4 regions of the Bradyrhizobium sp. Unk1 genome follow, and region 2 is predicted to be linked to each of the others. Evidence: riboswitches for the same ligand, from Rfam matches in the RefSeq annotation. Region 2 holds a riboswitch; each other region holds the start of a gene.
The links. Region 2 has a riboswitch for cobalamin ahead of AC5ZFO_RS01125 (energy-coupling factor ABC transporter permease). Riboswitches for the same ligand answer to the same signal wherever they lie in the genome.
Positions count from the first base shown of each region.

Region 1: it holds a riboswitch for cobalamin, as region 2 does, so the genes downstream of both, AC5ZFO_RS43735 (TonB-dependent receptor) here and AC5ZFO_RS01125 (energy-coupling factor ABC transporter permease) in region 2, are expected to answer to the same signal.
Region 3: it holds a riboswitch for cobalamin, as region 2 does, so the genes downstream of both, AC5ZFO_RS46115 (ribonucleoside-diphosphate reductase subunit alpha) here and AC5ZFO_RS01125 (energy-coupling factor ABC transporter permease) in region 2, are expected to answer to the same signal.
Region 4: it holds a riboswitch for cobalamin, as region 2 does, so the genes downstream of both, metE (5-methyltetrahydropteroyltriglutamate--homocysteine S-methyltransferase) here and AC5ZFO_RS01125 (energy-coupling factor ABC transporter permease) in region 2, are expected to answer to the same signal.

Region 1 is NZ_JCAMOP010000065.1:9,039-13,023, forward strand. It holds gene AC5ZFO_RS43720 (efflux RND transporter periplasmic adaptor subunit) at 1-780, opposite strand, end outside; gene AC5ZFO_RS43725 (FixH family protein) at 865-1,257, opposite strand; gene AC5ZFO_RS43730 (hypothetical protein) at 1,360-1,725, opposite strand; cobalamin riboswitch at 1,956-2,163, shown strand; gene AC5ZFO_RS43735 (TonB-dependent receptor) at 2,328-3,985, shown strand, end outside.
Region 2 is NZ_JCAMOP010000001.1:264,024-268,008, forward strand. It holds gene cobT (nicotinate-nucleotide--dimethylbenzimidazole phosphoribosyltransferase) at 1-44, opposite strand, end outside; gene cobF (precorrin-6A synthase (deacetylating)) at 55-804, opposite strand; gene AC5ZFO_RS01125 (energy-coupling factor ABC transporter permease) at 845-1,522, opposite strand; cobalamin riboswitch at 1,560-1,775, opposite strand; gene cobA (uroporphyrinogen-III C-methyltransferase) at 1,822-2,553, opposite strand; gene AC5ZFO_RS01135 (cobyrinic acid a,c-diamide synthase CobB) at 2,550-3,860, opposite strand; gene cobM (precorrin-4 C(11)-methyltransferase) at 3,860-3,985, opposite strand, start outside.
Region 3 is NZ_JCAMOP010000091.1:5,232-9,216, reverse strand. It holds gene AC5ZFO_RS46135 (outer membrane protein) at 1-359, shown strand, start outside; gene AC5ZFO_RS46130 (DUF3302 domain-containing protein) at 519-704, shown strand; gene AC5ZFO_RS46125 (GNAT family N-acetyltransferase) at 941-1,351, opposite strand; partial or broken gene AC5ZFO_RS46120 (hypothetical protein) at 1,763-2,004, shown strand; cobalamin riboswitch at 2,025-2,239, shown strand; gene AC5ZFO_RS46115 (ribonucleoside-diphosphate reductase subunit alpha) at 2,346-3,985, shown strand, end outside; partial or broken gene AC5ZFO_RS46110 (hypothetical protein) at 3,958-3,985, shown strand, end outside.
Region 4 is NZ_JCAMOP010000046.1:55,949-59,933, forward strand. It holds gene metE (5-methyltetrahydropteroyltriglutamate--homocysteine S-methyltransferase) at 1-2,101, opposite strand, end outside; cobalamin riboswitch at 2,205-2,407, opposite strand; gene AC5ZFO_RS39135 (nodulate formation efficiency C protein) at 3,425-3,985, shown strand, end outside.

The sequences.
Region 1 (3,985 bases), on a different contig from region 2:
GTGCGTCTTGTCCATCTCCGCGATGACGGACTCGGGAACGTCGAGATTGACCAGCCGCTGTCGCGAGCCGCGACCGTACATCTCGACACCGCCGACCGTCTTGGAGGTGATCGTCGCGAGATATTCCGCAGCCGCGGACGCCACGGCCGAACTGTAGATTTCCATCAGCGGCTGGCCGGCCTTCACGCGCGTGCCGGTGGTCACGTCGGCAACCTTCTGCACGAAGCTTTCGGCGCGCATCGCGATCACCGACACGCGGCGTTCATCGAGCTGGATCGTGCCGGGCGCCTTCACCGAGACCCGGATCGAGCGCCGCGCGACGGGCTCGGACTTCACGCCCGCGCGCTGGATCTTGCCGGGCGACAGCTTCACGGTGCCGTCGTCGGTGTCGTCGCCTTCGTAAACGGCGACATAGTCCATCCCCATCGGATCCTTCTTTGGGACGGTCGACGTATCGGGCAGCCCCATGGGATTGCGGTAGTAAAGGATTTTTCGCGGCGAAGCCGCCTGCGCCTTCGGCAGCGCCGGCGCGACGGCCGCTCCATCGTCGTCGTAGACCGGCAGATAGTCCCGCGCGCGGTCGTCCTTCTTCGGACCCGCAGACCAGAGCGGTGCACCACTTGGATCGCGGTAGTAGAGCGGCGTTCGCTCCGCGGCAGCCGCAGCCGACGTCATGTCGGCCTCGGCGAGCCAGCCCGCACCGTTCGAATGCCAGTAGTAACCGGCCAGGACCAGGCCACCGCCCAGCGCAAGAGCCGTCAGGAGACGCAGCGTTTTCATGTCGTGTATCCGCGCGCCCGGGAGCGCGCGTCCGTGTGAAGGAAAAAGGGGAATGTCGGGCGCCGCCGGGCAGCGCCCGAACGCTCACTTGATCGCCGTGACGATCACCTTGCCGGTGACGGTCTCCGGTTCGCCCTGCACCTTCACGGACAGCGTCATCTGGTAGCGGCCGGCCATCGGCAGGTCCGTCTTGAAGGCGTACACACCCGGCTCCCTGGACGGCAGCGGCGCGACCGCCGATTCCATCTCGGCCATCCCGTCCGGGGCCATGTCGAGGCGGGTCTTGAAGATGACCGCATCCGGTATCGGCTTGCCGGTCTGCTTGTTCGTCAGGCGAACGGCGAGCGTGACGTCTTCGCCCTTCTTCATCTGCGGAGTGACGGGCTCGAAGGCGTAGTCGCCCGCGCCCGCCATCGCGGTGGAAGCGGCAAGCGAAAGGGTGGCGGCGAGAGCCGCGGTGCTGATTTTGGAAAGCATTGTCCTGTCCTCATGAATTGATCTTTCGCCGTGGCGCGTGAAGCGCGCACGTCAGTCGTCGTCGCGAGCAGGCATGCCGCTCGCGTCTCGGGCTTTGCGAGATCAGATTCGAGGAGGTCGGAAAGGAGGACTGCCGCCGCGGAAGGAAACGACCTGATCCGGGGGAATAACCATCGTGCTGGCCATGACGGCGAGACGTTCGAACGCCACGGGCCGGACATCACCGAGCGCGATGATCCCGCCAACGCAGCAGAAACCCATCCCGCACTTGTAGCCGTCGCTATGGGAGCCCGTTCCCTTCATGTCGGGACAACACTCGTCCATCGACATGTCGGCGTCGCCGCTCATGTGCATGGCCGTCTGCATGCCGTCCGACGACATTGCGAGGTTCGCCGCGGACGCGCCGACCGGCAGCATCGCCAGAGATATGGCGATGGCGACTGCCAGGATGGTACGGACGAACTGCATCAATATCGACTTGCCTTGTCGGGCCGGAACACGGCCTCAGTAGCATATTCGGACACCAAAGGCAGTCATTGATCGTGGTCAAGGGTACGTTACCCAGGCTCGTCCGGAGGCCGGTTGGACGTTTCGACGCGGTCCTTCGGACTATCGTGCAAAACAGCAACACAAGGCCACCATCGACCAACCGGCCCGTCCAACAGCCCGCGCGGATGTTGACGCGCTCACCCCCGGATGCCAGTTTCGTGATCGGTAGTGTCCGCAAGGACTCTTCAAGGGAATGCGGTGCGTCCACCTCAGTGGGCAATTCCGCGGCTGCCCCCGCAACTGTAGGCGGATAGTCGACGACCAAACGAACCACTGGAGCCCCGTTTGGGCCTCTGGGAAGGCGGTCGAAGGCGATGACCCGCGAGCCAGGAAACCTGCTGCCAGCCATGGTCACGCGCGAACGCATTGGGCGGGGTGCCCTGATGTCGGACAAGTAGCCGGTGCATCCGCCGCCTGGGGCGAAGGTGGATGACTAAGGCAACCGCGGTGACGGTTTGTTTGCGTCGCCGCAGAGCGTTGTCGTGCAAGATCTTCATTTCCGTGCTGGCGCGAGGCCAGCGTTGTCGCATGCTTTCCTGATTACTCTGCTCGCGTCGGTGTCCTTATCGTCCGCGGCGCTCGCGCAAAGCGCGGCGGAGGACAACCGCTCCAGGGAGGTCGGCCCGGTGATCGTGTCGCCGCCTGCGCCGCGACAGGCTCCTGCCGTCAGCCCCGGCACTCAGAAGCAGCGCGCGGCCCGGCGCGCCGCGGGACGCAATCGTGGCGCCCCTGCTGTCGCCGTTCCGGCCACGCAAGCTCCGAGCGGCCCGGTGCAGACGCCGCTGAACACGGCCGCCGTCACCGACGTCGGCTCCCGGCTCGGGATCACGGCGCGCGAGATGCCGGCGACCGTCGAGGTCATCAGTCATCAGACGATGCAGGACCTGGGCATCCGGACCACGACCGACATCGCCAAGGCTGCAGTCGGCGTCACCGGCGGCGATGCGCCCGGCGCGCCCGCCATCTTCTCGATGCGTGGCTTTTCCGGCGACCAGATCTCCACGCTCTACAACGGCATCCCGATCGGGCCGTCGACCATGACCGGCCGTCCCATGGACGTGGCTGGCCTCCAGCAGGTCGAGATCATCAAGGGACCGGACTCGCTGGTGGCGGGCCTCGGTGCGACCGGCGGCGCCATCAACTACGTGAACAAGGCGCCGCACACCGGACCAATCGTCAACGACGCCTTCACCTCCTACGATTCCTTCAACGGCTATCGCGCCGGTTACGGATCGGGCGGCAGCACGCTGATCAACGGCCTCGACTACCGCTTCGACATCAGCCATTTCAACAACAAGGGCTTTATCGACGACACCTATTCGAAGCTCAGCAACGTATCGGGCCAGCTGAACTATCGCGTCAACGAGAACCTGAAGATCTGGGGCGCGACCGAATACAGGCAGGACAACGACCGCTTCTACTGGGGAACGCCGCTCGTGCCGGCGAACGCGCCGGGCATCGTGCCGACGTACGGCATCGTGTCCGGCCTCTGGAGCAACTATTACCTCGGCGGCGGCACGCCGGTCCCGGTCACCATCGACGCGCGCACGCTGACCACGAACTACAATGTGCTCGACAATCACAGCGGCGCCAACGAGCTCTGGCTGCGCAGCGGCTTTCAATGGGACATCACCAACAACATCTCGCTGAAAAGCCAGGTCTATGGCTATGACGCCCACCGGCACTGGTTCAACAACGAGATCTCGTCGTTTGACCAGACCGTAGGCAATTTCGCAGGCGCGCAGAGCATCTACCGCGAGCGCCTGGCGCTCGATCACGCGCAGCGGCTCTACGGCAACATCACCGACCTCACCGTCAATTCCAACGTCGGCGGAATGGACAATCGCTTCGTCGCCACCGTGGCGGCGAGCAGCAACCAGTTCAACGTCTCGCAGGACACGCTGTTCTTCAATGACTACGTCGACCTCCTCAACCCGGATCGGGGGTTCTATGGCCCACGCGCCGACGAGAAAATCTACACCCATCTCGACACCGCCTCGCTGTCGTTCGAGGACCGGCTCAAGCTGACCTCGACCTTCGCGCTGATCGGCGGCATCCGTTTTGAGAATATCGAGCTGTCGCGGACCCGCTTCGACGAGAATGGCCTTCTGAAAGCCAACTATCCTTTCTCGAAGACGTTCAATCCGGTCACCGGACGCATCGGCTACACCTGGGACAT
Region 2 (3,985 bases):
GCGGAAATCTCGGGGCATTTTTGGGTGACCCATTCGGGGAGCATGCTGCCTCGCTTACGGCCTGCGCTTGAGAATGTAGCTGTCCATGATCCAGCCGTGCCACTCGCGCGCATCCTGTCGTGCGGCAACGATGCGCGGGCCGATCTCGGCCAGAACGCCCGACATGGCAATCTGATCGGGCATGCCGAGATAGGCGCCCCACCAGATGTGCAGCCCGCTTGGATCGAGCGACTGGAATGCCGTGCCACCGTCGAGCATCACCACCACGGTATCGACGCCCTGCGGCCAGCCGCCTTCGCGCAAGCGACGGCCCGTCGTGACCAGGAAGGGCTCGCCGATGTCGTTGAGCGGGAGCGCATGCGCCGCGCAGAGCGCCTGGATCGAGGTGATGCCGGGCACGACCTCGATATCAGGCAAGGGATCGAGACGCCGCGCAATGCGCAGCGAGGAATCGTAGAGCGAAGGATCGCCCCAGATCAGCAGCGCGACCTTGCCGTCATCACCGAGCTGGCTCGCGATCGTCCGCGACCACGCCGCGGCCACGGCCTCGTGCCAATCGTCCACGCCCTTGTGATAGTCCGCTTCACCGGCATCGCGCACGGGAAGGTCGAACTCGGCAATACGCGTCGTTTGATTGGTGAGCACATCCGCGCAGATCGTCCGCCTGAGATCTGCGAGATCGGATTTTGCGCTCCCCTTGCGCGGGATCAGGATGAGATCGGCCGCGTTGATGGCTTGAACGGCGGCGCGCGTGAGCTGCTCGGGATCACCGCAACCGATGCCTATCAGGGAGAGCGTGAGCATCGCGCGTGCAGGGGCGGCCATCGCGGCCGCCCCTTGTCTCTTAGGCCGCGTTGTGAAGGCGCGGCGTGACGAAGCCGGGCGCGGTGACGCCGCGCAGCGATTTCGCCAGCGCCAGCACGGCGAGATCGGCGAGCGGCTCGATCACGATGACGAGCGCGTAGGAGGCCGCGAAGGTTGCGATGTTGACGAGATTGGTCGCACCGAAGCCGGAGCCATAGAGCGCCCAGAACGCGACCCAGGCGATGACGCCGGCCTGATACGTGGTCGACAGCGCCAGCGCCTGACGGTACTTCAAATCGACATAGGCGGTGTTGCGGGCAATGATCCGCGAGGCAATCGCCTGGATCCCGAACAGCGGCACCAGCAGCGTGGTGACGTTCATGCCGAATTGCGGCAGATCGGGCGGCTCGAAGAAGATGCCCTGGAACAACAGTCCGAACGCAAGGCCGAAGGCCGCCGGCGCTGCCCCAAACAGCAGGAACAGGGTCGAGCCGAGGATGAAGTGCACCTCGGAGACGCCGACCGGGAAGTGCGGCAGGATCTCGAAGAAGACGAACACGAGGCCCGTGGTGGCGAGCGTCCGCGCCGCGAACGACGTGATGCCCTGCTCGCGCACGGTCTCGACCGCGAGCTTCAACGCAACGCCGCCGACGGCGATGCCGGTTGCGTAACTCAACACGAGCTTGGCGCCCGATACTATCCCGGGTTCGATATGCATGGTTCAGTTCCTTCCTGCCGTCACACCCGACGGCCTTGGCCACAAAACATGCACGGCCGGTTTCCTGGCTCGCGGTTCACTGGGGTTCTCCGGCCTTCCCGAGCCTCGCGGCCCAGTGGCTGATCGGAGCCCCTCACCGCTTACAGTCGCGGGGGCGGCTGGGGTTTTGGGCGGCGCAATTGTCCGCCCACCCCCATTCCCGATTATGCTCCGGCGGTTTGCGCCACCTCGAGCACCATGCATCTCCTGTGTGCCCCTTTCGCCAGCCGGGCGTCAAGGGCGAAGGGCGGCCGGGACGGTCATGACGGATAATCCCCCGCCAGCGCGCCAAACAGGATCACGGCGGCCGTCGAGGCCGCGCCGCCCCGTGCAAGCTGTTCGGCCAGCTCGGCAATGGTGGTGCGGACCAGCCGCTCGTCGGGACGCCCGAGGGATTCGGCGAACAGCGCCGGGGTATCAGGGGCGAGGCCGTGCTCGATCAATTTTGCGACAAGCGCCGGAAAGGTGCGCCGGCCCATATAGACCACGGTGGTCGCTTCGGGGTCCGCCAGCGCCGCCCAGTTCAAATTCTGCGGCAGCTCGCCGGTGACATCGGCTCCGGTCACGAACTGCACCCGGCGCGAGGTGTGGCGCCGGGTCAGGGGAATGCCGGCTTGCGCGGCGGCGACACAGGCCGAGGTGATTCCGGGAATGATCTCGTAGCCGATGCCGGCTTCGCGCAGCGCCTCCAGCTCCTCCTCGAGCCGGCCAAAGATGCCGGCATCGCCCGATTTCAGCCGCACCACACGGACGCCTGCCGCGGCGTAGTCGACCAGCAGCCGGTTGACGTGGTGCTGCTTGGTCGAGGGCCGCCCCGCGCGCTTCCCGACCGCGACGAGATTGGCGCCCGGCCGGGCCAGATCGAGGATCGCGCCGGAGGCGAGGTCGTCGTAGAGCACGACGTCGGCATCGCGCAGCCGCGCGGCGCCTTTGACCGTGAGGAGCTCGGGGTCGCCGGGGCCGGCCGAGATGAAAGTGACAAAACCGCTCACCGGTCCTCCGCGATCAGATGGAAGAACGTGCCGGTGGCACGACCGCGGCGCGAGCCGGTCTCGGCGATAACGGCGCCTGTTGCGTCTTGCACGACCGCCAGCGGCGTATCCGGCTGCGCGACAATCGTCGAATAGTGGAACTCGTGACCGCGCAGGCGCGCGCCGACCTGATGGCCCGGCATCGGCGCGGCGAGCGCAGCGAGACGATAGCCCAGATGCATGCGGCGCTTGGCAAAGCTCGTCTCCAGTCCGAGCAGGCCCGTCATCTCATGGCGAATGCCGTCGGCATCGGTCAGAGCAGTTCCCAGCACCATATAGCCCCCGCATTCGCCGTGCACCGGCCGTGTGTCAGCGAAGGCGCGCAAGCCGCTGCGAAAGCGGGCATTGGCGGCGATCGTGCCGGCATGGAGCTCGGGATAACCGCCGGGCAGCCAGCAGACATCGGCGCTGGCATCGGGCGCTTCATCGGCAAGCGGCGAGAAGGTCGAGATCTCGGCGCCGGCCGCGCGCCAGGTCTCCAGCATGTGCGGATAGATGAAGGAGAACGCGGCATCGCGGGCAAGCGCAATGCGCTGTCCGGGCGGCGTCACATTCATGCCGTTTGCCGCCGGTTGCGGCAACCAGCTTGCGGCCGATCGCAGCACCGCATCGAGATCGACATGCTCGGCGACGAAGCGCGCGGCTTCGTCGATCAGCTTGCCGATCTCGGCCTGCTCTTCGGCCTGCACCAGGCCGAGATGCCGTTTCGGCAGGCTGATCTCGGCATGGCGCGGCAGCGCGCCGAACACGGCGATGCCGGCGTCGTTGAGTGCACGCCGCACGAGATCTTCATGACGCGGGCTGGCGACGCGATTGAGCACCACGCCGGCGAGGCGCACACCCGCGCGATAGTCACGAAGGCCTGCGGCGATCGCCGCCGCCGTCTGCGCCTGTCCGGAGGGATCGATCACCAGCAGCACCGGCCAGCCCAGCATCTCCGCAATGTCGGCGGTGGCGCCGGTGCCGGAGACGCCGCGCCCGGCGACGCCGTCGAACAGGCCCATCGAGCCCTCCGCGAGCACGATGTCCGCGTCCGCACCGCGGCTGACGAGATGCGCGATTGCTTCGCGACCCATCGCCCAGCTATCGACGTTGACGGAAGCGCGCCCCGTCGCGGCGGCATGGAAGGCGGGATCGATATAGTCGGGTCCGCTCTTGAAGCATTGCACGTTCAGTCCGCGATTGCGCCAGGCGCGCGCCAGCGCCAGCGTCAGCGTGGTCTTGCCGACGCCGGAGGCCGGCGCGGAGATGACGAGCCCTGCCGACATCACGATGCCTCCGGAAAGCGCGGATCGGCGCCGAGCGGCCGATAGCGGCGGTCGTAATCGGCGGCATAGAGACGGCTCTCGGCAAAGTCCGCAGCGCCAAGCGTCTTGCCGACCAGGATCAGCGC
Region 3 (3,985 bases), on a different contig from region 2:
TCGGCTATGCCTGGAATAACGTGCTGCTTTATGTGAAGGGTGGCGCGGCGGTTGTCCGCGACAAATACCGGGTCTCCGATTTTGCGACTGGGCTGACCATCGACAACGGCAGCGAAACCCGTTGGGGCGGCACGGTAGGAGCGGGCCTTGAATTTGGCTTCGCTCCGAACTGGTCCATCGGCGTTGAGTACGACCACCTGTTCATGGGGCATCGGGACGTAGACTTCTTCTTTTCAACAGGAATCGTAGGTGTTCCGGTGGGCGCTTTTGCGGGGACTGCCCGTATCGGTCAGGACGTCGATATCGGTTTGGTCCGCGTGAACTACCGCTGGGGTGGCCCGGTCGCCACGACATATTGATCTTCGCCAGAACGGAAGCGTTCCTTCACACGGGGGACGGGCAGCCGGATAATCTTGGCGCGCTGCTCGTATCTCAAGCTAGCAATCATTGTTTTAGATCATTTCCAGAAACTACGTAAGGATCGGAATAGGCGGAGACGATGCGCTGGTCTCGCAGTCTTGATTTTTCTTCCTCCTTCAGGTGAAGCACGAGGGCACATCGCAAAGACGCGCAACCATCCCTATGCTCAGGCGGTGATCGCCGCGGGCTGGATTACCTTGTTCTTCGGCTTTGCCCTCTGCCCACTCGCCTTCATCTGGGCCTATGTCGAGGTGCCGGCTCCTCGAAATACGGGAGCCTCGTGATGGGCGTCCCGATCATCAACACTTTCGTTGTGCGGCTGCTCTTGCTATTCCTCTTCAAGATCGCTGCGGTTCAACGTATTCTGGAAGCTTTCGCCTTCCCTGGTCAGCCTGCCGGCCTTGCTCGGTCTCCTCATCCCGGGGCTCGGTCATCGTAGTGCGCAACGCGGTCTCTGGGGCGGCTATGCCCAAACCCAATGCGACTTGTTGGTAGTGTTCTAACAGCCGCTACAGAAATATCATGAGAAGCGATGAACCATATACTTGGCCTGCTCGTCGTAGCTAGCAAGCTTCTCGTTCACTTGCGGGTCTTCCAGCGTCTGGAAGCTATTCCTCTCCCAGAACCTCGTTGAGCCGTTCACAGCAACCAGGGAAACGTTTGGAAGGTGCGCGCGCCTAGCGTGGCTAATCAGCTTGCGCACAACCTCGGACGCTGCGCCGCCAGACCGCGCCTCGGGCAATAGCGCGATATCGTGGATATAATATGTGGATGCGGCGTCGGGTACGGATTTTAGAAGGACATTGAGAGCGGGTGGCTTTTGAAGTGCCAAGGATGGATGAAATATAGCCAGCAGCACCAATCGCCTCGCGCTCAAGCACGAAGCATCCGGCGGGGTAAAGCCGAAGCCGCTCCGAGAATACGGCCTCATCCTCAGGGTAATTGAGGTGAACGCGATCTACGATCGCGTTCACAGATGGAAGATCTTCGCACTCCATTGCTCGCCAAGGCATGCAATGCACTTTCAGTGATTTATTAACCGCTGTTCACTAGCATCAAATGCTGGCGGGCAACAGTACACGCCCTGACGCTCGGCTGCTCAATCCGTGAGCGGAACAGACTCTAGTCCTTTTGTCCCGAGGTCGTATGCGCCGTATAGATGGGCCGATTCGAGGCCCTTGGGGAAAGAGGAGCAGAACTGCTCAAAGTCGCGGAAACCTTCATTGCCAATCCCGAGCCAAGCCCCTGCCAGGGGGGAGGAGTAGAGACTCGACGGGAAGCACCTACAGCGGACATCGCCGGGTGAAGGGATAGTCCAGACCACGAACGCCGGAAGGGTGACAGGCGACGCGATCGGATCATGAAGCGTTTCAAATCGTCCCGTCAGGCTCAACTTTTCTGTCAGTTCATGATCAGGTCGCGAACCTTTTCCACATCCTCTCTCTCGGAGCCGTCACTGCCGACTTCCGTCGTGCTTCGCGCGAGCGAGCCTTTGCGACTTGGCGCGAGATCTCCACGACAAGCGCTCGCCGAACCTCGACCTTGGGGCTGCTCCAATTCGTTAACTTGACGGTGCCGCCTTGACGAATCTCCGCGAGCGGCGCCTATATGTAGCCCGTCACGGGTCTTCCATTCCCGCATCTCGTAGGATGGAAGCTAAGAGGGAACCCAGTGCGCCGGCAACGGCTATTCCGAGGCTGCCCCCGCAACTGTAAGCGGCGAGCGGTTGTCATCATGGTCACTGGCGCGACAGCGCTGGGAAGGCCGACAGCCGCAGCGACCCGCGAGCCAGGAGACCTGCCGCGACAGAACGAACGTCCTCGGGCGGGGTGCCCCGGTGGGTTGCTTGCAACTGGTGATATTTGCCCGGTCTCCTCGCAAGTCGTCCGCACGGCCCCCCAGCCTCAAACATCGCGGGGTTGCCGATGTCGCCGTCTTACGATTTCGATCAGCATGGTCATCTCATCGAGATGCCGAGTGTGCGGCCGCTCCCAGCGCAGGCCAAGCCTACCACGCCTGAACTGTGTCTTGTGCAGCCGCCGCCATCGCCGGCTCCGCTGCCAAGGCCCCTCGCGCCATCGCCAAGGCCGTCTGACCTCACGCTCGATCGGTCGCGCGACAACCTGCTGACGTCGTTCGGCAAGCTGACGCTGACCGACCGTTATCTGCTCGCCGGCGAAAGCCTCCAGGACATGTTCGCCCGGGTGTCTTGCGCCTTCGCGGACGATGTTGCGCATGCCCAACGTCTGTATGATGGGATGTCTCGACTGTGGTTCATGCCGGCCACACCGGTGCTCTCCAACGGCGCCCCCCCGCGCGGCCTGCCGATCTCGTGCTTCCTTAACTCGGTGTCGGACTCGCTCGAAGGCATCGTCGGCACCTGGAACGAGAACGTCTGGCTTGCCTCCAACGGCGGCGGCATCGGCACCTACTGGGGGAATGTTCGCTCGATCGGCGAGAAAGTGAGGGGCGGCGTCACCTCGGGCATCATCCCGTTCATCCACGTCATGGACGGCCTGACGCTGGCGATCAGCCAGGGCTCGTTGCGGCGCGGCTCGGCGGCGGTCTATCTCGATATCCACCATCCCGAGATCGAGGAGTTCCTCGAGATCCGCAAGGCGTCCGGCGACTTCAACCGCAAGAGCCTCAACCTACATCACGGCATCAACGTCACCGACGAGTTCATGCGTGCCGTGGGTGCCGGCACCACGTTCGCTCTCCGCAGCCCGAAGACTAACGAGGTCGTCCGCGAGATCGATGCCCGCCAGCTGTGGCAACGTATCCTTGAGAACCGGCTGCAGACGGGCGAGCCTTATCTCTTGTTCATCGACACCGTGAACCGCGCGCTCCCCAAGCACCAGCGCGAGCTCGGCCTCAAGGTCTCGACCTCCAACCTGTGCAGCGAGATTACGCTGCCGACCGGCATCGATCATCGCGACGAGGAGCGCACCGCGGTGTGCTGCCTGCCGTCGCTCAACCTCGAGACCTGGGACCAGTGGAATAAGGAGCCCGGCTTCATCGAGGACGTCATGCGCCTCCTCGACAACGTGCTCACCCACTTCATCACAGTGGCGCCGGACGGCATGAAGCGTGCCCGCTACGCCGCCCTGCGCGAACGCTCCGTTGGCCTCGGCGTCATGGGCTTCCACTCGTTTCTCCAGGCCAAGGGCATTCCGATGGAGAGTGTCCTGGCCAAGTCGTTCAATCTGAACATGTTCCGACAAATCCGTCGCGATGCCGACGCGGCATCCGTGGCGCTCGCTCGCGAGCGTGGCCCGTGCCCGGATGCCCTGGAACGCGGCGTGATGGCGCGCTTCAGCCACAAGATGGCGATCGCGCCGACCGCCTCGATAAGCATCATCTGCGGCGGCACCAGCGCCTGCACCGAGCCAATCCCGGCCAACATCTACACCCACAAGACGCTATCCGGCGCCATCTCGGTGCGTAATCCGCATCTCGCCAAGGTGCTGGCCGCCAAGGGCACCGACACCTCGGCGACCTGGCAGTCGATCATCGCGCACGAGGGGGCGGTCGCCCATCTCGACATCCTGTCGGAGCACGAGAA
Region 4 (3,985 bases), on a different contig from region 2:
TCCTGAACGCGTCGAGTAGTTCCATTTTCGAGCGCGACGTCTCGATCGAAATGACATCTGCGTCCATTGCAGCGATCGCACCGATGATGTCGTTGAACTCCGAGTAGCACATATGTGTATGAATTTGCGTTTCATCGGCGACGCCCGATGAGCAGATGCGGAAGCAATCCACGGCCCAGTCGAGATAGGCCGTCCACTCCGATCGACGCAACGGCATTCCTTCGCGCAGTGCGGCTTCGTCGATCTGGATCATGGTCGCACCAGCATTCTCGAGATCGCGGACTTCGTCTCGGATCGCGAGCGCAATCTGGCGGCAGACCTCGCTTCTGGGAACATCATCGCGAACAAAGGACCAGTTCAAGATCGTCACCGGTCCGGTCAACATCGCCTTCATCGGCTTCCTCGTTAGTGATTGCGCGTAGCGCCACCAGTCCACGGTGATAGGCTTCGACCGCACTACATCGCCAAACAGGATCGGTGGCCTGACGCAGCGCGAGCCGTAGGACTGCACCCATCCGTTCCTGGTAAATGCGAAGCCGGCGAGCTGCTCGCCGAAGTACTGCACCATGTCATTGCGCTCGAACTCGCCGTGCACGAGGACGTCGAGACCGATGTCCTCCTGCCAACGTACGGCGCGCGCAGTCTCGTCCTTGAGGAACCTGTCGTATTGCTCGTCACTTATCGCGCCTCGCGCATGCGCCGCACGAGCATTCCGGACCTCTGTGGTCTGCGGAAACGATCCGATCGTCGTGGTAGGAAAAGCCGGTAGTCCGAAACGATTGCTTTGGATCTCGGTACGGCGGGGAAATGGGCTCGCGCGCCGACGCGTGGTCTGATCGATCGCTTTCATCCGGACAGCGACATTGGCATCACGGATTTTCGGCGAAGTTCGGCGGATAGTCGCGGCACATTCCGACTCGGCAAGAGCTAGCGCAACATTCTGGTTGCCTGCGAGTGCCCGCGCCAGGATCGCGAGCTCCCGCATCTTCTGGACTGCGAAAGCAAGCCAGCTCTTGACGTCGGAAGCGAGCCCGGTTTCGAGTTCAACATCGACCGGCACATGAAGCAGCGAGCAGGATGGGGCAATCTGTACACGATCCTTGCCGAGCTTCGCAATCGCGGGTCCGAGCCGCTGGCGCAGCGAGGACAAATTCGACCGCCATACATTCCGGCCGTCGACGACACCGAGCGACATGACGAGATCACTTCGGCCGCCAGCGATGACCTGGTCCAACAACTGTGGCGCCCGAACGAGATCGAGGTGCAGTCCGGCAACTGGCAGGCTCAAGGCGGTGTCCAGATTGGCCCCGAGGTCGCCGAAATAGCTGGCAACTAAGATGTTGATGGCTGGCCCCTCCTTTTCGAGCCGGTCATAGGCATGTCGCAAAGATTGTCGCGCCCTCTCATCCAGATCAAGAACCAGGCAGGGCTCGTCGAACTGAACCCAATTTGCCCCACGTTGGGCCAATTCCTGCAGAACCTCGATATAGGCCGGTATCAGTTCATCCAGTAGTGAGAGTGGCTGGAACGCAGGATCGGGACTCTTGCCGAGCTTTAGGAATGTGACAGGCCCGATCAGGACAGGGCGGGTCTGAAAGCCAAGGGCCTTGGCTTCCTCATACTCCTCGATCGGCTTGCGAGAGCATAGCCTGAAAGTCTGTCCCCTGTGAAATTCGGGGACCATGTAATGGTAGTTGGTGTCGAACCACTTGGTCATCTCCTGCGCAGGTGCGCCAAAACCCCGCGGTCCGTGACCGCAACTCGCATCCTGATCGTCGCATTCTGATCCGCGGGCCATGGCGAAGTACGTCTTGAGCGAAACGGATTCGCCTTTCGAGGCGTAGATCTCCGGGATGGCGCCAACCATGACACTTGTGTCGAGCACCTGATCATACAGCGAGAAATCGTTGGATGGAATGACCGTGACGCCGATAGATTTCTGACGAGCCCAATTTGCGGCACGCAGGCCAGCTGCGTCCTCGAGCAACTGCTGTTCGCTGCTTTTTCCGGCCCAGTAGCTTTCTAGAGCGAGTTTGAGCTCGCGCCTTGGACCGATGCGTGGCGTTCCTAGCGTGGCAACCGGAAGGGAGAGAAGAGACATAGCGTTAACCCCAAGTTGGGGGCAGAGGCCGTGGCGGACGCAGGCAGGGAAAGTCGCGCGGTGCGACGGCTGCTTGGCGCACCACCGGGACACCCCGCCCGTGGACGAATATATTGTCGGGGCAGGTCTCCTGGCTCGCGGGTCATCGCTTCTGTCCGGCCTTCCCGAAGCCGCGCAGGCTTCAGTGACATCGTTGGACAGCGGCTTGCCGCTCACAGTTGCGGGGGCAGCGCCGGCATAGTCACCGGCTTCCCTCTTAGCTCCGGATCAAATGGAAACCGGAGAACCTCGACGACTTGGATTATCGGCAAGAGAAGTCTTCCGTCAACCTCTCAGATTATGTCTCAAGCTGATGCTGCGACATCTGCTACGCGAATGACCGTGCATCTCTATCGTTGAGATGATGTAGAAGCGCTCTCCAATCAGCGATACGGAATGACCATCGCAGCTGCCCGCGGGCCGCATGCCAGATCGGTGGAAGGGACAAATGCGGCTTGCGCGGTCGGGACTGCTGCCTCGAGCAGAACGCATCTGTTGCGAGTCCCGGCTTCCCCGCGGTTGCTTGAGCACGTCCACCATCCAGCCACCTTCTCGGCCCACAGGATCCGTGTTGGTAGGCCCAAGCTGGCAAAGCCAGTAACAATACCCGGCCAGCACGTTGATTTGCGGTCCAGCCAGACTCCAAATGCTCGGCGGTGAAGATCGGCTTCGCCTCGTTGGCCATCGAGTGCAAAGCGAACCTGACTGAGGCTGTTCTCGACTTCCGGAGCGCCGCATGTCGAAAGGAGCGCCAAACGCACCATGGCCCATTGGCCGCAAATGCCCAAACGCATGGCAGAGATCGAAAGGCACATTCTGGCAACGATACCGAATCAAACGGTTCAATGGCGGCAAACGTGCTCCCAATTCTCATCAGAAACTTGGCACTGAGGCGTTCCGCTGCGCCGTCGAATATCCGGTGCGTGACGAGGATGCATAAGCCGCGCTGGATAGCGCTGAACGGAAACATCCAGACGTGGGCCAGTCGGAAAGTCGACAAAGAGGACACAAAAGCGGTTCGAATTGCCGTCTATTACCTGGCACGAAGAATGCAAGTCTTCGGCATGCCCAGTCTCCTCCTGCTGGGCATGTCCAGCACAGCAAATTGAGGCTGTCGCCGGCAGCGAAGTTAGCGGCGCGTGACATTGAGGGGAGCGCCTGCTCGCACGGGACACCATCGGTCTCCCCGTTGCGTCGCCGCTAACTTCTTGCGCTCGCGCATAACAGGTTGAAGGTTGCCCGCTTTGGAATGACGTGTGGATGAAACCAGATAGGCCGACAGTTATGAGGAAAATGTTTGGAAGACGCGCGTTATGGTTTTGTCTCGGTCAATCCCTGATCTGCCTGGCCGGGCTGGCTCCGACGAGCAACAGTGTTCGCGCCAACGAGAGCCCCCTTATCGAAAGATTCAAGTCAACGTGGCGAGCGCAAGACGGCGAGACAATAGAACAAATTATCTCCAACGTCTCGAAGGTGGCACAGTTTGTCCCTCGAATGTGGGGCGTCGCTGAACTTGACCAAAACGACTATGTTTTCGTTTCGTGGACCAGGCACCGGAATGATACATCAGACGAACAGTACGTTATCACCTGGAAGATCGCGCTCGACGGCACGATTCAACTTGCGTCGACCTATGCAAAGCCGATGGAATTGGGCTGGCGCGCCCTGGCGCTCTCGTTGATCGCCAGTGAAGTCAAGGATGGCAAAAGGGACGCAAATCTTCGCTTTCTGCATGATCCGAGCAACTTCAACTTTGTGACGACTACGCAAGGCCAGCTCGGCGATCTTCTGCGGCAGGGCCACTGCACTATCGTTGAACCTGTTGGAGTGGACTACTTGCCGAAG